Regions from separate parts of the Pseudomonas sp. Pme6b genome, predicted to be linked through region 2. Evidence: predicted binding sites of a transcription regulator. Region 2 holds the regulator's gene; each other region holds the start of a gene.
What was found. The regulator sigma-54, encoded in region 2, starts transcription at its own class of promoters, with help from an activator protein. The targets are predictions, from matches to a motif close to ANTGGCATNNANNTTGCTNT.
Positions count from the first base shown of each region.

Region 1: a site for sigma-54 is predicted at 4,068-4,087, ahead of AC4ANE_RS10340 (circularly permuted type 2 ATP-grasp protein). Genes of this name have one in related genera too.
Region 3: a site for sigma-54 is predicted at 4,485-4,504, ahead of flgB (flagellar basal body rod protein FlgB). Genes of this name have one in related genera too.

Region 1 is NZ_CM176704.1:2,268,580-2,275,822, reverse strand. It holds gene AC4ANE_RS10355 (rhodanese-like domain-containing protein) at 395-766, shown strand; gene AC4ANE_RS10350 (transglutaminase family protein) at 826-1,656, opposite strand; gene AC4ANE_RS10345 (alpha-E domain-containing protein) at 1,653-2,612, opposite strand; gene AC4ANE_RS10340 (circularly permuted type 2 ATP-grasp protein) at 2,625-4,034, opposite strand; gene AC4ANE_RS10335 (ribonuclease E inhibitor RraB) at 4,496-4,837, opposite strand; gene AC4ANE_RS10330 (hypothetical protein) at 5,086-5,322, opposite strand; gene AC4ANE_RS10325 (LTA synthase family protein) at 5,515-7,243, opposite strand, start outside.
Region 2 is NZ_CM176704.1:1,398,145-1,405,387, forward strand. It holds gene AC4ANE_RS06305 (DUF2753 family protein) at 1-202, shown strand, start outside; gene AC4ANE_RS06310 (superoxide dismutase) at 204-815, shown strand; gene AC4ANE_RS06315 (HPr family phosphocarrier protein) at 1,000-1,272, opposite strand; gene rapZ (RNase adapter RapZ) at 1,289-2,146, opposite strand; gene ptsN (PTS IIA-like nitrogen regulatory protein PtsN) at 2,149-2,613, opposite strand; gene hpf (ribosome hibernation-promoting factor, HPF/YfiA family) at 2,625-2,933, opposite strand; gene AC4ANE_RS06335 (RNA polymerase factor sigma-54) at 3,009-4,502, opposite strand; gene lptB (LPS export ABC transporter ATP-binding protein) at 4,685-5,410, opposite strand; gene lptA (lipopolysaccharide transport periplasmic protein LptA) at 5,411-5,959, opposite strand; gene lptC (LPS export ABC transporter periplasmic protein LptC) at 5,946-6,518, opposite strand; gene AC4ANE_RS06355 (KdsC family phosphatase) at 6,527-7,066, opposite strand; gene AC4ANE_RS06360 (KpsF/GutQ family sugar-phosphate isomerase) at 7,066-7,243, opposite strand, start outside.
Region 3 is NZ_CM176704.1:4,084,409-4,091,651, reverse strand. It holds gene flgA (flagellar basal body P-ring formation chaperone FlgA) at 1-356, opposite strand, end outside; gene AC4ANE_RS18495 (chemotaxis protein CheV) at 435-1,361, shown strand; gene cheR (protein-glutamate O-methyltransferase CheR) at 1,413-2,240, shown strand; gene cynR (transcriptional regulator CynR) at 2,333-3,244, opposite strand; gene cynS (cyanase) at 3,318-3,785, shown strand; gene AC4ANE_RS18475 (nuclear transport factor 2 family protein) at 3,796-4,269, shown strand; gene flgB (flagellar basal body rod protein FlgB) at 4,549-4,956, shown strand; gene flgC (flagellar basal body rod protein FlgC) at 4,960-5,400, shown strand; gene flgD (flagellar hook assembly protein FlgD) at 5,416-6,102, shown strand; gene flgE (flagellar hook protein FlgE) at 6,128-7,243, shown strand, end outside.

The DNA.
Region 1 (7,243 bases), 870 kb from region 2:
TGGATAAGTAGACGTTTAAATTCCCAACCGTTCTAAGGCGTGGGGCACCTCGGCTCTATTGTTAAATCTGTAACAGGAGGCGCGCAAAATCCTTTCAGCGCTCGGGCCAGCGGTCAAATGACCGGGTCCACCTGTTCAATGCGCACCCATGCCAGCGGTCGACTCTCCGCGTTGCGGAATAGACCTGCTTCTGTCGCTCAGGAATAACAACAAAAGGCGGTCAGCCATGTTCAAGTTCAAACACTCCAAAGTACGTCAGGCGGGATTAATCCTCTTTACCACTGCGCTGTTATTGATCGTGCCTAACCTGAACAGGTTGTTCGGCTGATCTGACACGCTTTCGGTCAGTGTGTAACTGTGCCACTCTTTCCACTCGACTGAAGGAGACGCGCCTATGCGCCAATGGATTGCGGTTTTTGCACTTGTCAGCAGCTTCGCAGCCCACGCGGGCATGGTAGATCAGGCTGCAGCGGTGGCTGCGCTCAAGGAAGGCAAACTGGCGATGGATGTACGCAGCCAGACCGACTATGACGCGGGCACGGTATTGAATGCGGTACGGGTCGATGACCGGCGGCTGGTCAATCAGATGAAACAGGTGCTCAACGACCGCAATGCGGTGTTCGTCATTTTCAGCAGCACTGACAGCAAAGCCGACAAGGCTCAGGAAAAACTCAGGGCAGCGGGCTATTTCAGCGTCATCAATGGCGGTAATTACGAAGAGCTGCACAACGCGCTCTACAGCACCACCGACGACCCTGCCGAATAAGCAATGGCCGGAGTTTGAATTCCGGCCATTTCAGTGATGCGCAGGTCAGTGCTTACGCGCTACTGATGCTGCGCCTGGACCTGCACACGGGTTTTCACTTTTGGCGTACCGGTCATGGGTGAAACCACGACCTTGGCGTGCATCTGTTCAGACCCGCCACCCCGGCGCATGCCGCGCACCGGACAAGCATCCAGATAGTCCAGCCCTACCGCCAGCTTCAAATGACGTTCGGGAATGGCCAGCTGGTTAGTGACATCGAAGCTGTACCAGGCGTCGTCTATCCAGGCTTCGGCCCAGGCGTGACTGGACAAATGTTCGCTGTCTTCGCTGCACAGATAACCGGACACATAACGTGCCGGCACCCCAAGACTGCGGGCGCAGGCCAGGAAGGCGTGGGTATGGTCCTGACAGACCCCCGAGCGTCCGGCGAAGGCTTGGGCGGCACTGGTGTCGACTTCGGTCGCACCCTGCGTGTAAGTCATGTGCTGGTTGAGCGCCTGCATCAGGTCGATCAATGCGCTACGGTCAGCGCGCTTGCGACATTCCCTGGCTGCGAAACTGCGAATCGCTTCGTCAGGCTCGGTCAGCCGGGTAACGCGCAAAAAAGGCAACGCTGACTGGCTTTCGTGCTCGGCCTCACGGGTTTCGTCGATTTCCACCTGCCCGCGCGCGCCGATGATGATCGCCTCGTGCGGCTCTTCCAGGCTCAGGACATGCAGGATATTGCCGAAAGGATCAATCTGCGCGCGCACAGGGCGCGGCAACGTCAATTGCCAGCTAAGCACTTGCTGGCGCTCACTGTCGTGAGGCGTCAGGCGCAGATACTGGATACTCGAGCGCACCTGGTCATCGTAGTGATAGGTGGTCTCATGGCTTATCGAAAGTCTCATGCAGCCTCCAGGTACGAAGTGTGAATGGCATCACCCAGTTGGGCCAGCATTGGAATGAATTCGTTCAACCACTCATGCAGGCCCTCATCCAGAATCTCGTCGATACTGGTGTAGCGCAATCTTGCATCCATCTCGGCGGCCATGCGCTGCGCAGGTCGGCCATTGACGCCGGGCAGACTGGCCAGAATGACGTCCATTTCTTCCAGACAGGCGCGCAACGAGCGCGGAATGTCGGCACGCAGCAGCAACAGTTCGGCAACCTGACGCGCGCCTGGCGCATCCCGATAGACTTCAGTGTAAGCCTCGAACGAGGACAGTGCGCGCAACAAGGCGCTCCACTGGTAGTACCCGGCAGCCGAGTTGTCCGCCGCGGCGTTGGCCTGTGGCCCACGCAGTTCGAGCATCTCATAGCGGGCGTCGAGCATGCGCATGGTGTTGTCAGCGCGCTCGATGAACGTTCCCAGACGAATGAAACGGAACGCATCGTTACGCATGATTGTGCCGTAGGTCGCACCACGGAACAGGTGCGAACGCTCCTTGACCCACTCGCAAAAGCGACTCATGCCGTAACGGGTCAAACCCTGTTGAGCAATGCCGCGAATTTCCAGCCAGGTGGAGTTGATGTTCTCCCACATGTCGGCAGTGATACGCCCGCGCACGGCATGCGCACTGGCCCTTGCGGCGCCCAGGCAGCTGTAGATGCTGGCCGGGTTGGTCGCGTCCAGCGCGAAGAAATGCAGCATGCGCTCGGCATGCAGTTCACCATGACGCTCGATGTAGGTTTCCAGCGTTCCGGTAATCAGCAACGGCATGGCTATTTCATCCAGCCCGTCGCCCCGCCCGTCCTGAGGCATCAACGACAGTGAATAGCTCACGTCCAGCATTCGGGCGAGGTTCTCCTCTCGCTCCAGGTAACGCGACATCCAGAAAAGATCAGAGGCAGTTCTACTTAACATTGGCAGGCATCCTTAATCCTCGACCACCCAGGTGTCTTTGGTTCCGCCACCCTGTGACGAATTGACCACCAGTGAGCCTTCACGCAAGGCCACTCGGGTAAGCCCGCCAGGTACGACGCGGGTTTCGCGACCGGACAGAACAAAGGGGCGCAGATCGATATGTCGCGGGGCTATGCCATTTTCGACGAAGGTCGGACAGGTCGACAGGCACAAGGTGGGTTGGGCGATGTACGCATGCGGCTTGGCCTTGAGGCGTGCCCGGAAGGCTTCGATCTCGGCGGCGGTCGCTGCAGGGCCGACCAGCATGCCGTAGCCCCCGGAGCCCTGGGTTTCCTTGACGACCAGATCGCCCAGGTTGGCCAGCACATGTGACAGCTCTTCCGGCTTGCGGCACTGCCAGGTCGGCACGTTCTTGAGAATTGGCTCTTCGTCCAGATAGAAACGAATCATGTCGGTGACGTAGGGGTAAACCGACTTGTCATCAGCAACGCCGGTACCAATGGCATTGGCCAGAACCACATTGCCGGAACGATACGCGGCCAGAAGTCCTGGAACGCCCAGCATGGAATCAGGGTTGAACGCCAGCGGATCAAGGAATGCATCGTCAAGCCGACGGTAGATAACATCGACAGCCTTGGGACCGTCGGTGGTACGCATGAACACGCGGTCGTCGCGGACAAACAGATCGGCACCTTCAACCAGCTCGACCCCCATCTCGCGAGCCAGAAACGCATGCTCGAAAAAGGCGCTGTTGAAACGCCCGGGCGTCAGTACCACGACACTCGGGTTGTCCAGATGGCTGGAACTCTTGAGCGTGTCGAGCAACAGATTCGGATAGTGATCGATCGGTGCAATGCGCTGGGCCGAGAACAGCTCGGGGAACAAACGCATCATCATCTTGCGGTCTTCGAGCATGTAGCTCACGCCGCTCGGGGTTCGCAGGTTGTCCTCCAGCACGTAATACGTGCCATCACCGTCGCGCACCAGATCGACGCCGGAAATGTGCGAATACAAATCGCGGTGCAGGTTCAGGCCCTGCATCGCCAACTGATATTGCTCGTTGGCCAGCACCTGTTCGGCAGGAATGATTCCGGCCTTGATAATCCGCTGGTCGTGATAAAGATCCGCCAGAAACATGTTCAGCGCCTTGACGCGCTGGATACAGCCACGCTCGACTACACGCCATTCGCTGGCGGGAATGCTGCGCGGGATGGTATCGAAGGGGATAAGCCGCTCGGTGCCCTGCTCATCACCATAGAGTGTGAACGTGATCCCGGCACGGTGAAACAGCAGATCGGCTTCGCGCCTGCGTTGAGCCAAAAGCTCGGGAGGCGTATCACCCAGCCAGCGGGCGAACTCCCGATAGTGCGGACGGACTACGCCGCCCGCATCGTACATCTCGTCATAAAAGGTGCGGATCATGCCGTACTCCTTGTCACCATGGACACCAAGACCATCGCAAAGCCCGTGCCACCGGCATAAACGCTTTGATTTCAAAAGGTTAGGTAAACACTCGACGTTCTACGCACCATTCCTGTGCACTAAACGCCCAAGCCGATTATTTCGCGCTTCATTCGGAAGCGTCATTCAACCGTGAAATCTATGATCAGCATAGTCAGAGTTGATTTCCGCCAACAACATTAGTTCGCCACACTCCACAGCAACCGAGCAAACAGGGCACCAAACGCCGTTTTTGCGCTAACCGTTATTTTGTCCAGCAGGCGAAGAACGCGTGCGGATTTTAAACAGACTTCCCTTTGCGCCACTCATTTGAGTGGCTTTTTTTTGACCACTGTTTATGAGCGCGAAGCAAAAACAGAACCGGCCGATCCAGAACGTATCCCGAATCAGCCGGTAATGTGTTGCCTGACAATCAAAAGCCATCAAGCGTGCAGTCTTCTGATCTCCTGAGTAACACCCCAACCTTCAACCTCACCGTCCATGGGCGAAATCACCATCTGAAAGTCCTGCTCGAAATCACCGATACCGTCATAAGTGGCATACATCACTTTGCTCAACTGCAAGTGCCAGTTACCGTCATCACGTACGTTTACCTGGGTATTGAGGGATTCACCGCGAAATTGCTCTGCAGCCTGCCGTGCCCGCTCCTCATCCGGGAAGATGGCGTAAAACTCGATGGGATAGATTCGCGCAAAATCAAAACCGCCTTCTTTCATGCGGCGCAGTACGTTACTGCTGATGTCCTCTTGATAGGCTGTGCTCATGAAACGTCCTCCTATGCAACGATAGATAGAGTTTCAACTCTTCCAGAGCGACCGCCGAATCATCGGGGGCCGCCGCACGACAGATAATCCGGCGTGGGGAATCAAGCATGTAGCTGACCAGACCAGGCTTGGCACAGGTCGGGTATCGAGATGTCAGAGGCCGTTTGAACAGCCTCATCTGCAGAGTAGACCCATCGTGGGCAGGATGCCAAGTGGTTGCCACGAAAAGCTTTTTGAATCACCGCAGGTCAGGCAACTTCTGTAATGGAAATGATCCGCACACTGTTATGGTCTTTAAGCGTTTTAACCGTAGGCTCGTCGGTGCGCCCGTCAAGATCATTGAGATCCAGCTCATCGGTGACTGGATACAGGTCCTTGCGCAGGAAACGCGCGGCCTCCTCCTCACTGGGACGCTCGTCAAAACCAGCCTCACGGAGTTGCTGCACACCATCCTTGTCCAGATACGAAATGGCCCACTGTTTCATCAATGCCTCCAGAACGAAGCCAGGCACTCTGGCTTATGTGATAAGGACCTTTTGGCCCACGCATTCGTTCCAACGAATTACGCCGGACAGCCCGCGATGACGGGCAAAACAAAAGGCCCTCGCAATGGATGCCGAGGGCCTTTTGTGTACTGCTGATCCGACTTGCCGGTTACCCGGACAAGTCAGTCATGGTCAGTTACGGTTCTTGCTGGCCTCGACACCGGCCGTGTTGTCCAGAAGGCTCTTGGTGGCGGTCTGCAGGAAGCTTTCCAGCTTGCGCTTGAGCTCCTGAGTGTCAGGTGCATCAGGCACTTCTTCGGCAGACGGCTTGGCACCGAGCGTGTAGGTCAACAGCTTGGCCGGCATTTCTGTCGGCTCGATCAGAATGCGGTTGCCGCTGATGATCGCGACCACCTGCTCACTGCCCGACGGCTTGATCACGCCAAAACCCTTGTCGCCTTCCGGCAGGTTCAGCAGATCGCGGCCCCAGCACTGGTTGCGGTTCAGACCACCCAGACGGCCCATGATGGTTGGCACGACGTCAACCTGCGTGCCGACAATGCTGCTGCGCTGGCCGAATTTCTCTTGTACACCAGGCCCGATCAGTAGCAATGGCACGTTGAAACGCCCCAGGTCCATTTCAGTCAACTGCTTGTCATTGCCGAAACCGTGGTCGCCCAGCACCACGAACAGGGTGTTCTTGTAGTAAGGCTCTTTTTTGGCCTTCTCGAAGAACTGGCCCAGCGCCCAGTCGGCATAACGCATGGCGGTCAAATGCTCATCCAGCGAGCCGTGCCCGGTCACGCGCTCGACCGGCAGCGGGTCCGGCAACGCATACGGCGTGTGGTTGGACAGGGTCTGCAGCAGCGCATAGAACGGCTTGCCGTCCTGACGGGCTTTGAGTTCCTGGGCGCCACGGTCGAACATGTCCTGGTCGGAAACGCCCCAGGTCGGATCGGAGAACACCGGATTGACGAAGTCCTCGCGACCGACAAAGTTGGTCATGCCCTGGTTGCTGAAGAAACCCGACTGGTTGTCCCAGGCGAAGTTGCCGTTATAGACATAGACGTCATCGTAGTTGCGACCCGCGCTCAGCAATTGCGGAAGGCCCGACAGCTTATGGCTGCCCTCTGGCGTCTGCATCAGGTACTCAAAACCCGGCAGGTTCGGGAAGCACGCCATGGTGGCGAACATGCCCTGATGGGTGTGGGTGCCGTTGGAGAAGAAGTGGTCGAACAACAGCCCCTCTTTCGACAGCTTGTCGAAATACGGCGTGATGTTGGCATCGTTGCCCAGCGCCCCTACCGAGTGACCGGCGAAGCTTTCCATCAGGATCACGACCACGTTGCGGATCGGCAACGTGTTCTCTACTGGCGGTGTGAAGTCGCGACGCACAGCGGCAATATCAGGTTCTACCAGCTTGTCATGCGAGGTCAGCAGCATGTCGCGCACCGTCTGCTGCGCCTCGGCCTGTGGCAGCGTGGCTTTCCAGATGTTGTCGCGATCTTCGGACATACGGCTCTTGGCCGCCGTAATCAGGGTCAGTGTGCCGTTCAGGCCCAGCTGGTTGGCGAAGTTGGAGTCGGTAGTGTAAGCGTCACCCCAACGCAGCGGTGGGCCTTGGCGCAGGGTGCCACGGATGCACACCACCATAACCAGCAATACCAGCACGAAAACGCCAACACGCATGTACCACGGCGCAACTGTACTGACCGTCTGGGTGCCCTTCGTCGTTACGAGGCGTGGCCGCGTCAGGCGGTCGATGCCCTTGAATACCAGGCTCAACAGCCAAGTCACGATTGCCCAGGCGAGCAGGTAGCGAACCACCGGAAAGCCATACCAGAGCATGCTCAGGACAGTCTTGGGGTCTTCCTTGACATATTGAAACACCAGACCGTTCAGGCGCTGGTGAAACTCACGG
Region 2 (7,243 bases):
GGATCAGCGTCTTCCTCCGGCGCTCCGTGAGGCAGCCTTGCGCCACAGCAGCAAAACCTACGCCGAGTTGCTGAGCTTTATCAGTGAACACGGCGAATACCCGCGCACTCATCGGTTGTTGAACAGCAGCAGCGAGCACACGCGCTCATCGTTGCAGCGCCACTCGGCAGCCACTTCCGGACTTTTCTACGGAGCACATTGAAATGCCTTATACCTTGCCTGCACTGCCTTACGCATACGATGCCCTGGAGCCGCACATCGATGCGCAAACCATGGAGATCCATTACACCAAGCATCACCAGACCTACATCAACAACCTTAATGCTGCGATCGAAGGCACCGAGTTTGCTGACTGGTCCATCGAGAAGCTGGTGGCCAGCATCAAGCAGTTGCCTGAAAACCTGCGTCCGGCGGTCATCAACCAGGGTGGCGGTCACGCGAATCATTCGTTGTTCTGGGAGGTGATGGTGCCAGGCGGAGGCGGTTTGCCCAAAGGCCCTGTCGCTTTGGCCATCGACGAGCAGCTGGGTGGCTACGACAGATTCAAGGAAGCGTTTACCAAAGCCGCATTGACCCGTTTCGGCAGCGGCTGGGCATGGCTGAGCGTCACCCCCGACAAAAAGCTGGTGGTTGAAAGCAGCGGTAATCAGGACAGCCCGTTGATGAATGGCAATACGCCGATTCTGGGTCTGGATGTATGGGAGCACGCTTACTACCTGCGCTATCAGAACCGTCGCCCCGAATACATCAACGCGTTCTACAACGTGATCAATTGGGATGAAGTGTCTCGACGTTATCAGGCCGCTCTGGCCTGACTCCCGTAACCGGGCTCAAGGCAGCTTATGCGCTCAGGAATATTCGCTCTCAGCGGTGTGCGGTTGTTGCGGCTCGTCGTAGGCACCGGGCTGCTGTTGGCAGGTATGTCGTTACTGATTGCTCACGGTTTGAGCTGGTTGCGGATGCACTGCTGGTGACCTTGGAAGGGGCGTATTTGAGGGCTTACTCGCCCTCATCAAACTTGTTGTTGATCAGTTCAACCAGGCCATCGAGCGCTTCCTGCTCGAATTCGCCTTCGGTTTTCAGATGGATTTCGGTGCCTTTGCCTGCCGCCAGCATCATCACGGCCATGATGCTTTTACCATCGACCATGGTCTGCTCAGAGCGGCCAACCCTGATCGTGCAAGGGAACTTGCCTGCGACGCCGACGAATTTGGCGGCAGCGCGGGCATGCAGGCCCAATTTGTTGATGATGGTGATTTGACGAGCGGGCATCGCAGTGAAAATCCTTTCAGCTAAGGTCGCGGTGGCGAACCTGAACGTTCTTGAGTGATTGTTGCAAGACCTGGCCGAGCCGTTCGGTCAGGTAGACGGAGCGGTGATGTCCGCCGGTGCAGCCAATGGCAATGGTAACGTAAGAACGGTTGCTGGCTGCAAACCGGGGCAACCATTTGTTCAGATAAGCGAAGATGTCCTGAAACATCTCTTCAACATCGGGTTGCACCGACAGGTAGTCGATAACCGGTTGTTCAAGCCCGGAATGGTCGCGCAGTTCAGGCTTCCAGTACGGGTTGGGCAGGCAGCGCACATCGAATACCAGATCTGCGTCGACGGGCATGCCACGCTTGAAACCAAAGGATTCGATCAGAAACGCAGTGCCTGGCTCGGGCTTGTTCAGCAGGCGAAGCTTGAGTGCGTCGCGCAACTGATAGAGGTTCAGGTGGGTGGTGTTGATTTTCAGGTCGGCCAGATCGATGATCGGGCCCAGCAGCGTTGTCTCGTCGCGTATCGCCTCGGCAAGCGAACGATCTGCCGTGCTCAAAGGATGACGACGCCTGGTTTCCGAGAAGCGTTTGAGAAGGGTTGCTTCATCCGCATCAAGGTAAAGCACGTCGCACTGGATGTTGCGTGAGCGGACTTCATCCAGCATTTGCGGAAAGCGGGTCAGGTGACTGGGCAGGTTTCGCGCATCGATGGACACCGCCAGCAAGGGCTCGGCCAGTTCAGTATTGATCAGCGCTCGCTCGGCCAGTTCCGGCAGCAGTCCGGCAGGCAGGTTGTCGACACAGTAAAAACCGTTGTCTTCCAGCACGTCGAGGGCTGTACTTTTACCCGAGCCGGAACGGCCGCTGACGATGATCATGCGCATGTTCAGTTTCCGTTCTGCACGTCCAGCACCACTTGATAAAGCGCTTCGGCACTTTTGGCACTGCGCAGGCGCTTACGCACATCTTTGTCATCAAGCATGCTGGCGATCTGGCGCAATAACTCCAGGTGCTCATCAGTAGCGGCTTGCGGGACCAGCAATACAAACAGCAGGTCAACCGGCGCGCCATCGATGGCGTCGAAATCCACGGGGGTAGCGAGGTGAATGACTGCACTGACAGGCTCGCTGCAGTCAGCAAGGCGGCAATGAGGGATGGCAATACCGTTGCCGAAACCGGTTGAACCCAGTTTTTCGCGGGCAACAAGACTTGCGAATACTGTGTCCGGAACCATGCCCGGTACTTCACGACCGATCAGGTTGGCAATTTCTTCGAGTACACGCTTTTTACTGCCACCCGGCACGTTCACAAGGGAGCGGCCGGGGGTCAGGATATTTTCGATTCGGATCATTTAAATGGGCGTTAGCGAGCGGCCGCACCTTTGAGGATGCTTTGCTGCTTTTCCTTATGCTTGAGCAATTGTCGGTCTAGCTTGTCAGTGAGCAGGTCGATGGCAGCATACATGTCGTCATGTTCAGCATTGGCAACGACCTCTCCACCATGGATGTGCAACGTGGCTTCGATCTTCTGCTTGAGCTTTTCGACCGTCATCGTGACCTGCACGTTGGTAATCTTGTCAAAATGCCCCTCGAGCTTTTTGAGCTTGAGCTCAACGTATTCACGAAGGGGTTTGGTCACTTCCAGTTGGTGTCCACTGATGTTGACTTGCATACAGCTTTCTCCTTTGCCAGTGCATAAAGAGGCAGGCATGGCGCCTGTCTCTGGGACGCTGTGGCTGGGCCTGCATCACATCAGCCGCTTACGCTCACTGGAAGGCGCTATCCCGAGTGACTCGCGGTACTTGGCGACTGTGCGACGGGCTACTTGAATGCCTTGTGCCTCCAGTAAACCAGCGATCTTGCTATCACTCAACGGCTTTTTCTGATTTTCCGCCGCAACCAGTTTTTTGATGATTGCGCGAATTGCCGTGGACGAGCATTCACCGCCCTCGGAAGTGCTCACATGGCTCGAGAAGAAGTATTTCAGCTCGTAAATGCCGCGTGGCGTGTGCATGAACTTCTGGGTGGTCACGCGCGAGATGGTCGATTCATGCATGCCCACTGCCTCGGCAATGTCGTGCAGGACAAGCGGCTTCATCGCCTCGTCGCCGTACTCAAGAAAGCCGCGCTGATGTTCGACGATCTGGGTGGCGACCTTCATCAGTGTCTCGTTGCGGCTTTGCAGGCTCTTGATGAACCAGCGCGCCTCTTGCAACTGATTGCGCATGAAGGTGTTGTCTGCGCTGGTATCGGCCCGGCGTACAAAACCTGCGTATTGCGGATTGACGCGCAGGCGCGGTACGGACTCCTGATTGAGCTCGACCAGCCAGCGCTCGTTGTCCTTGCGCACGATTACATCGGGAATGACGTACTCGGCTTCTGTGGATTCGATTTGTGAGCCAGGGCGCGGGTTGAGGCTCTGGACCAGCTCGATGACCTGGCGCAGCTCGTCTTCCTTGAGCTTCATGCGCCGCATCAACTGGCCGTAATCGCGACTTCCCAGCAGGTCGATGTAGTCGGTGACCAACCGTTGCGCTTCCATCAGCCAAGGTGTTTTGGCTGGCAACTGGCGAAGCTGCAGGAGCAGGCATTCGCTCAGGTTTCGGGCGCCGATGCCTGCCGGCTCAAACTGCTGGATGCGGTGCAGTACGGCTTCGATTTCGTCGAGTTCGATGTCCAGCTCGGGATCGAAAGACTCGAGAATCTCCTCGAGGGTTTCGTCCAGATAGCCCTGGTTGTTGATGCAGTCGATCAGCGTAACCGCCACCAGGCGGTCCTTGTCGGACATCGGGGCGACGTTCAATTGCCACAGCAGGTGGCTTTGCAGGCTTTCGCCTGCAGATGTGCGTGTGGTGAAGTCCCACTCGTCATCATCGTTGCTTGGCAGGCTGCTGGCGCTGGTCTGGTAGATGTCTTCCCATGCGGTATCGACGGGCAGTTCGTTGGGAATGCGCTCGTTCCATTCGCCGTCTTCAAGGTTATCCACGGTAGGCGCGGATTCCTGGTAGGTCGGTTCCTGAACGTCGGGGTTGGGCTTTTGTTCGATGTTGTCGGCAAGCGGGTCGGAGTTGTCGAAGTCGTCGCCTTCTTCCTGCCGTTCCAGCATGGGGTTCGATTCCAGCGCCTCCTGGATCTCCTGCTGGAGGTCCAGTGTGGAAAGCTGGAGTAAGCGGATTGCCTGTTGCAGCTGCGGTGTCATCGTCAGCTGCTGGCCCATTCTCAAGACTAGCGATGGTTTCATGGCAGGGGCTAAACACCTTATTCGCCGGCGCTCATGCGCCATCTACTACAGGCGCCGGAGCGCCAACTTAAGCAAATTATATGCCTGAAACCTGTACCTTTGCCTAGAGTGGTATGACAAATAAAATATTGTCAACACACTGCACTGGCATCAATCGGCCGCTAAGCGCAAAGGGCAGTCGATTAAAGGCGGAATTCGTGGCCGAGGTAGACCTCTTTCACCAGTTGATTCGCCAGAATGGTCTCGGAATCGCCTTCTGCGATCAGCTGTCCATCGTTGACGATGTAGGCAGTTTCGCAGATGTCCAGCGTTTCACGGACGTTGTGGTCGGTGATCAGTACGCCGATACCCTTGGCCTTGAGGTGGTGAATGATCTGCTTGATATCACCTACCGAAATAGGGTCTACGCCTGCGAAAGGTTCATCCAGCAGGATGAATTTCGGCGCAGTGGCCAGGGCGCGGGCAATTTCCACGCGGCGGCGCTCGCCGCCCGACAGGCTCATGCCCAGGTTGTCGCGAATGTGGGTGATGTGAAACTCCTGCAAGAGGCTTTCGAGCTCCTTGCGGCGTGCTCCGGCATCGAGTTCCTTGCGGGTCTCGAGAATCGCCATGATGTTGTCGGACACTGAAAGCTTGCGGAAAATCGAGGCTTCCTGCGGCAGGTAGCCGATGCCGGCTCGGGCGCGACCGTGCATGGGTTGATGGCTGACATCCAGATCGTCAATCAGCACGCGACCCTGATCAGCCTGGACCAGACCTACGATCATGTAGAAGCAGGTGGTCTTGCCGGCACCGTTGGGGCCCAGCAGGCCGACGATCTGGCCGCTGTCGATGGAAATGCTCACATCGCGCACGACCTGCCGGCTTTTGTAGCTTTTAGCCAGATGCTGGGCTTTGAGCGTCGCCATTTACTGGGCCTTCTGAGGTTGGTCGGTTTTCTTTTTCGGCTGGATGACCATGTCGATACGCGGACGTGGTGTGGTCACCTTGGCACCGCCATTGGCCCGACCGGCGCTGACGACCTGTCTGACCGTGTCATAAACGATTTTCTCGCCTTCGGAAGTATTGCCATCATTGATGACCTTGGCCTTGTCGATGAGGACGATACGGTCCTGCCCGGCGTAGTACTGAATAGTGACGGCATAGGCCTGCACAATCGGTTTGTCTACGGCAGGCTTCTGCTCGTAATAGGCCAGATTGCCGACAGAGGTGAACACATCCACTTCGCCCTGGGCATTACGCGTGATCGTCACAGTGTTACCGGTGATCTTCATCGAGCCCTGGGTGATGATGACGTTGCCCTTGTAGGTTGCTACGCCTTTCTTGTCATCGAGCTGAGCATCGTCAGACTGGATGTGGATCGGCTGATCGCGGTCGGTTGGCAGGGACCAGGCGCTCGCGCTTCCCAGTGCTGCGCCCAGGCCGAGCAATAAAGGAAGAGTTTTAACGAGCCTCATACTGTCCTCTTACGTTGGACAGCAGGTCCATCCTGCTGTCTTTCAAATATGCTTTCATTCCCTTGGCCGTAGTCACACCGCCGGCGCCGTCGATTCTAACGTCTTGCTCGGTCTGCGCATATTGCTTCTGAGGGAATACGGTCATTCGACTGGTAGTGATAATAGTCGTACGTTGTTTTTCATCGGTACGCTCGACACGAACGGAATCGATCAGCTCGACCTGGTCGCCGCCGGACGAAACTTCGCCTTTCTTGCTCTGTACGTGCCATGGAAACTCGCCACCGCGGTACATGTGCAGGTCGGGCGTGGTCAACAGGGTCACGTCAGTGGCTTTCACGTGCTCGACCTTGTCGGAGGTCATGTCGTACTGAAGCGTGCCATCGGGCAGGTACTGCACGCTGTGGGCATTGATCGCATAGTAGTCGATGACCGTGTCGTCAACGGTCGACACCGGCTGATCCATAAAACTTTCCGGGCTGATGTTCCAGTAACCGACCGCTGCCAGCAGCAGCGCCAGTACCCCGAGCAGCAGGAACTTGCGAATTTTTTTAGTGAACATAATGGCTTCTATAAATAGACGGAGTGAGCCGCTTCAAGGTTGCCTTGCGCACTCAGAATCAGTTCGCAGAATTCGCGTGCCGCACCTTCGCCGCCCCGCGCTCTGGTTATTCCATGTGCATGCTCGCGTACAAAACTCGCGGCATTGGCAACCGCCATGCCCAGACCGACGCGCCTGATGACTGGCAAGTCTGGCAGATCATCACCCAGATAGGCGACTTGTTCGTAACCAAGCTGGAGTTCTGCGAGCAGTTTGTCCAGTACTACCAACTTGTCTTCACGTCCCTGAAACAGGTGTTCAATGCCCAGGCTCTTTGCCCGGCGCTCGACTATCGCAGTCTTGCGGCCGCTGATAATGGCTGTTGTGACGCCTGAGGCTATCAGCATTTTTATGCCTTGGCCGTCGAGAGTGTTGAATGTCTTGATCTCGCGGCCATCTTCCATGAAGTAAAGGCGGCCGTCGGTCAGTACGCCATCGACGTCGAAAACGGCCAGCTTGATAGCCTTGCCGCGTTGCATGAGGTCCTGGGTCATCGTTTCGGTTTCCATTACATGACGCCTGCGCGCAAAAGATCCTGCAAGTTGAACGCGCCAACCGGCCGGTCGTACTGGTCTACGACAACAAGCGCACTGATTTTGTTGTCCTCCATGATTTTCAGCGCTTCGGCGGCCAGCATTTCTGCATGGGCCGTCTTGCCGTGAAGGGTCATGACTTCATCAATGATG
Region 3 (7,243 bases), 2.7 Mb from region 2:
ACAAATACTGTCCAGGGCGAAGAGCCTTCGCAGCGTACCCGCACCGTAACCCGGCCGACCGGGCGCGGGCTTTCCAGTGTGGCTGTCAAATCCTTGTCACAGGCACCCATCCGTAAACGCGGGTCGAGCTGCTTGACCTGTATGTCATGACGCCCGTCAATCTGGTTGGTTGCCAAATAGTCTTCTACTGTGAACTCAAGAAACCCTTGGGTGACGCCGATAAGCTGTTCAGGCAGTGTGAAATTCTCTGCGCGAGCGAGGCTCACCGTGCCACAAAGGCACAGCAGAGCGATTGCGCACAGAAGCCTGCGGGTTTCTAATGCGAGGTGTCGAGAAATTGTCGTCTTTGCGTTCATGAGGTAATAAATAGCAAAGCCCGTGCCGCTTGTTGATCTGGTGTCTGGGCGGCGGTCATTTTGGTAAGGGGGTTCGGCATGGCAGGTGTAATGGATTCGGTAAACCAGCGAACTCAGCTGGTGGGTCAGAATCGCCTGGAGCTGCTCTTGTTCCGTCTCGACGGCAAGCAGCTCTACGGGATCAACGTCTTTAAGGTAAAAGAAGTACTGCAATGCCCGAAACTCACCATCATGCCCAAGTCGAGCAAGATCGTCCGGGGTGTGGCCAATATTCGTGGCGGCACGATCCCGATCATGGATCTGGCGATGGCGACGGGTTCCACAGGCATGATTTCGCTGGTCAACTCCTTCGTCATCATTACCGAGTACAACACCAAGGTTCAGGGTTTTCTGGTGCATTCTGTAGAACGCATCGTCAACATGAACTGGGAAGAGATTCATCCACCACCCAAAGGTACCGGGCGCGATCATTACCTGACCGCAGTTACCCGGGTTGATAATCAGTTGGTGGAAATTATCGACGTCGAGAAGATTCTTGCCGAAGTCGCACCTATTTCCGAAGAAGTGTCGGTCGGTGTGATCGATGCCGAGGTTCAGCACAAGGCGATTTCGCTGCGTGTGCTGACGGTCGATGACTCGTCGGTGGCCCGCAAGCAGGTCAGCCGCTGCCTGGAAACCGTCGGTGTGGAGGTGGTTGCCCTTAACGATGGCCGTCAAGCGCTGGATTACCTGCGCAAAATGGTCGAAGAGGGTAAAAAACCGGAAGAAGAGTTCCTGATGATGATCTCCGACATTGAAATGCCGGAGATGGATGGCTATACCCTTACAGCTGCGATACGTAATGACCCGCGTATGCAGAAGATGCACATCACCTTGCATACCTCTCTGTCCGGGGTATTCAACCAGGCGATGGTCAAGAAAGTCGGCGCTGATGATTTTCTCGCGAAATTCCGGCCTGATGATCTTGCGGCCAGGGTTGTTGCGCGGATCAAGGCAGCAGAATAACCAGCCGGGGGCGCCGTCCCCGGTGATTCACATGATTTGAGAGGCGGCACCTTGTCTACGGGTAATTTGGATTTTGATCAGTTCCGGGTATTTCTGGAAAAAGCCTGTGGCATCTTGCTTGGGGAAAACAAGCAGTATCTGGTGTCCAGCCGCCTCAACAAACTGATGGAGCAGCAAAGCATCAAGTCGCTTGGCGAGTTGGTTCAGCGCATCCAGACCCAGCCGCGCAGCGGGTTGCGCGAACAGGTTGTCGATGCGATGACCACCAACGAAACCCTGTGGTTTCGCGACACCTATCCGTTCGAAGTGCTGAAGAACAAAGTGCTGCCCGAGCAGATCAAGGCCAGCCCTGGTCAGCGACTGCGCATCTGGTCGGCGGCCTGTTCATCGGGCCAGGAACCGTACTCGCTGTCGATGTCGATTGATGAGTTCGAGCGCGCCAATCAGGGCCAGCTCAAATCGGGCGTGCAGATTGTTGCCACCGATCTGTCTGGCGCAATGCTCAACAACTGCAAGACCGGCGAGTACGACAGTCTGGCTATCGGCCGCGGCTTGTCGCCGGATCGTCTGCAGCGTTTCTTTGATATAAAAAGTCCAGGTCGCTGGGTCGTCAAGACGCCGATCAAGAGCCGTGTGGAGTTCCGCTCGTTCAACCTGCTCGACAGCTACGCCTCGCTGGGCAAGTTCGACATCGTGTTCTGCCGCAACGTATTGATCTACTTCTCCGCTGAAGTGAAGAAGGACATCCTGCTGCGCATCCACGGTACGCTCAAGCCAGGCGGCTACCTATTTCTGGGGGCTTCCGAAGCGCTCAATGGTTTGCCGGATCACTATCAGATGGTTCAGTGCAGCCCCGGGATCATCTATAAGGCCAAGTGACGGTCTGTCAGTTGCCTGCGATGAAAAAAGAGACCTTCGGGTCTCTTTTTTTGTGCGCGGCTGAAAACAGCTTCGATCGTCTGCCCATCGGTTCATGTTTGCGTACTGTTACTCACCAGTTTGGCAAAAGCGTTGGCGGCGGCGCTCTGGTAGCCGTTTTTACGCCGCAGCAGCGCAACCGTCCGCCCAGGAAGGGCAGGGGTCGTCTGAACTTCGCGCAACCCGGGCTGCTCGCGAACGATGGCATCGGGAAGAATGGTTGCCATACGCCCCTGGGCAACAACCTTGAGCAAAATGGCGATCGAGTTCGCCTCCAGGTTGACCGCAGGCTTGAAATTCTGCGTCTGGCACCAGGCATCCAGCAGCTGGCGAGTGGCGAATCCGGGGGCGAGCAAGGCAAAGCGAAGCGTTTGCAGGTCCTCAAGTGTCAGCGCGGTCTGCTTATCGGGGGCAGGTTTTGCCATGACCAGGCACAGTTGTTCATCGAACAGAGGCTGGCTGTCTATCTCGACAGCATGACTGCCGGCAAAACCAATGGCCAGATCGAGCGCGTCATTGATCAATGCCTCGGTAATCTGCTCCAGAGGCAGCTCTGTGAGGATTATCGCCACTCCGGGGTACAGCGCGCTGAAGCGGTCGATCAGCGGCGCTATCAGGTATTCACTGAAGGTTGGCGTGACACCTAGGCGCAATTGTCCGCGTGACAGATCGCTGACATCGTTGAGCGCACGCTTCCCGGCCTCCAGCTCAAGCAGGCAACGACGCGCGTGGTCCAGATACACGCGGCCGGCATCGGTCGGCACGACGCTGCGGCGGGTGCGGTCGAACAGTTGCACACCCAGGCTGCTTTCCAGCTGCCTGATCTGTTGCGACAACGCCGGTTGCGAGACATGCAGGGCCTCGGCCGCCCGGGTGAAATTGCCATGGTCGGAGACTGCCAGCAAATAACGTATATGGCGTAACAGCACGGCATCACCATAAGGCAGGATTATGGCGATGATCATAAATCAGTCTTGGATCTTATGGTGATAGTTGCCGATGCTGTGATTGATATGAATTCATTCCGGAGGGTTACCTATGCCGCACAGCAACATTTCCAGAGCACCGCGCCAGAATCTGACTGAACGTGTGCTGCAGGCCAAGACCGCAAAGAACCTGACGTGGGCAGGGCTTGCAGAAGGTACGGGGTTGAGCGTGGTGTATGTCACGGCTGCATTGCTCGGTCAGCACCCATTGCCGGAAGCGGTGGCCGAGGTAGTCGCCGAGCGTCTCGGGCTGGACAGGGACGCGGTCGCCGAACTGCAAACCATCCCGTTGCGCGGCAATGTCGAAGACGTCTCCAGTGACCCGACGATCTATCGCTTCCACGAAATGGTTCAGGTCTACGGCACAACGCTGAAGGCATTGGTGCATGAGCAGTTCGGCGACGGCATCATCAGCGCAATCAACTTCAAGCTCGACATCAAGAAAGTCGAAGATCCGGAAGGGGGCGAGCGAGCCGTGATCACCCTTGATGGAAAATTTCTGCCCTATAAACCGTTCTGAGGACGCTGAGATGAGTGATAAAGGAAGACCGCCATTTCCACCCTTTACCCTGGAGACGGCTGTCCAGAAAGTCCGTGGCGCCGAGGATGGCTGGAACTCTCGCGATGCGGCGAAAGTTGCGCTGGCCTACACCGAAGACACCTACTGGCGTAACCGCAGTGAGTTCATCAATGGCCGCGCAGAGGCTCAGGCCTTTCTGGAACGCAAGTGGCGCAAGGAACTGGACTACCGGCTGATCAAGGAGCTCTGGGCATTTACCGATAACCGCATAGCCGTGCGCTATGCCTATGAATGGCATGACGACTCTGGCAACTGGTTCCGTTCGTGTGGCAACGAAAACTGGGAGTTCGCTGCAAACGGCCTCATGCAGCGGCGCTTTGCCTGCATCAACGATTTGCCGATCGCCGAGTCCGAGCGCAAATACCATTGGCCATTGGGGCGGCGACCTGATGACCACCCTGGGTTAAGTGAGCTTGGCCTCTGATTCAGTCGTCAAAGAGACCTTCGGGTCTCTTTTTTATTGGGCGTCCGAATGAGGCAATGATGAAGTGCCGCCATTGTCAGGCGGCAAGTCGACACTGGCAAAAAAACGGCACCCCGCTTGCCGCTTTCTCCTCCCACAGCGGAAATGCCTTGCCGCTTTTCTGGCATTGCCGCCTCGCCGCCGCCTGCGGCCCCCGCAATCATTGGCTTTTGCAACATGGCACGCCGATTGCTTTGTCAGTAACAACAGAATCAGGTCAACCGGCAAAGGTTTCCCGAAATGAGCATCAGCTTCGATAAAGCGCTAGGCATACATGAAAAGGCTCTGAACTTCCGGGCTCAGCGTGCAGAGGTGTTGGCCAACAACATCTCCAACGCCGATACCCCGAACTTCAAGGCTCGCGATCTGGACTTCTCGTCGGTGCTGGCTGCCGAAAACGACAAGGTGCAGAACGGTCATTTCGCGCTGAACAAGACCAACAGCCGCCATATCGAAGCCGAAGGCATGGGCAATGATGACGGGACGCTGCTGTATCGCACCCCGTCGCAGCCTTCGCTGGACCAGAACACCGTCGATTCCCAGGTCGAGCAGGCCAGCTACACCGAGAACGCCATGGGCTTTCAGGCCAGCTTCACATTGCTCAACAGCAAGTTCAAGGGGCTGGTTGCAGCCCTTCGCGGAGAATAATTCATGTCACTAGCCAATGTGTTCAACATTGCCGGTAGCGCCATGAGTGCCCAGACCACGCGTCTGAACACTACGGCCAGTAACATCGCCAACGCCGAGACCGTGTCTTCGAGCATGGACCAGACCTACCGCGCCCGTCACCCGGTGTTTGCCACCGTGATGCAGGGTCAGCAGTCCACAGGCGGTTCGCTGTTCCAGGATCAGGGCGAAGCCGGGCAGGGCGTTCAGGTCAACGGCATCATCGAAGACAGCTCGAACCTGGAAGCACGTTACGAGCCCAATCATCCTTCCGCTGACAAGGACGGGTATGTCTACTACCCCAACGTCAATGTCGTGGAAGAAATGGCCGACATGATTTCTGCCAGCCGGTCTTTCCAGACCAACGCCGAAATCATGAACACCGCTAAATCCATGATGCAGAAGGTTCTGACCCTCGGTCAGTGATAGAAGGCGAACGTTATGGCCGATAACACCACAGCAAGCAGCGTCTCATCGACGTTCTTGAACACACTGCAGAATCCGACGCCGACCGCGACGAATTCCACCGGTACGCTGGGCAAGGACGCGTTCCTGCAGCTGCTCGTGACGCAGATGAAGAACCAGAACCCGCTGGACCCACAGGACAACACGCAGTTCGTGGCCCAGCTGGCACAGTTCAGCAGCCTTGAAAGCATGCAGAACCTGACGTCGACGGTTGACACGATTGCAACCAGTTACAAGTCGTCCCAGGCGTTGCAGGCATCGTCGCTGGTAGGTCGCTCGGTGATCATCGATTCGAGCTCCACCACCGTGGATACCACCAAGGGTATGACCGGTTCGATCGTTATTCCGAGCGCCACTACGGCGACAAGTATCAAGGTTTACGATTCGCAATCGAATCTGGTCGACACCGTCGAGCTGGGCGCGCAGAAAGTCGGCACCACCAGCTTTTCCTGGGACGGTACGGACAGCGACGGTACAGCGCTTGCGTCGGGCAACTACACCTTCAAGGCTGAAGGCTCGGTTGACGGCAAGAACACACAGCTTTCGACTTACCTGCCTGCCACGGTCAACAGCGTCACGTTGGGTGTGAATGGTGCAGAAACAATGCTCAATCTGGCCAGCGGCAGTGTTGCCCTGTCCAAAGTTCAAACCATCGGATTGTAGAGCCTACCAGGCGCAGGAGTGAAACATGTCTTTCAATATCGGCCTTAGTGGGCTCTATGCTGCAAACAAAAGTCTCGACGTTACCGGCAACAACATTGCCAACGTTGCGACCACTGGCTTCAAATCGTCGCGCGCGGAGTTTGCCGATCAATACGCTCAATCGATTCGCGGCACTTCCGGCCAGACCAATGTGGGCAGTGGCGTAACAACCGCAGCGGTTTCCCAGCAGTTCTCGCAGGGCAACCTGACTACCGGTACTGCCAACAGCCTCGACCTTGCCATCAACGGCAACGGTTTCTTCATGCTCAGCAATAACGGCGAGAAGCTGTACACCCGTGCCGGTGCATTCCACACCGACAAGGAAGGCTACGTCGTCAACAGCGGCGGTATGAAGTTGCAGGGTTACAACGTTGATGCCAACGGCAGTGTGGTAACCGGTGCATTGAGCGACCTGCGGGTGGATTCGTCCAACCTTCAGCCCAAGGCAACCACCGCCATTACCAACGTTGCCAACCTGAATTCGACCACTGCCTTGCCGTCGCTCACTACGTTCGACGCGACTGACACCAAGTCGTACAACATGAAGTACAGCACGCCGACCTATGACACTCAGGGTAACGCGCATACGCTGGATCAGTATTTCGTCAAGACCGGCACCAACACCTGGTCCATGTACTCGCTGATGGACGGTCGCAGCATTTCCGACCCGACCACTACTACGGCCGACAAGAACGACCTGACATTCGACTCCTCGGGTAATCTGGTCGTCGCAGCGCCGGGCACCGTACCGACCGACAGTGCGAACATCAAGTTCAACACTGATGGCACCTTTACTGTCGCCAACTGGGTACCAGGTGTGCAATCCGGCACCGGCACGACCGCCAGCTGGGGCGCGAACGGTGCTACGGGTGCCTCCATCAAACTGAACATGGCCGGTATTACCCAGACCGCGTCGGTGTCGGGCCTGATCACTCAGGACCAGGACGGTTACGCCACTGGCCAGCTCAGTGCGATGAGCGTTGATGCAACCGGCAACCTGTTCGCGACCTACACCAACGGCAAATCCCAAGTGATCGGGCAGACCTCGCTGACCAACTTTGCCAACGTGCAAGGCCTGGCGCAGGCAGGTGGCACCAACTGG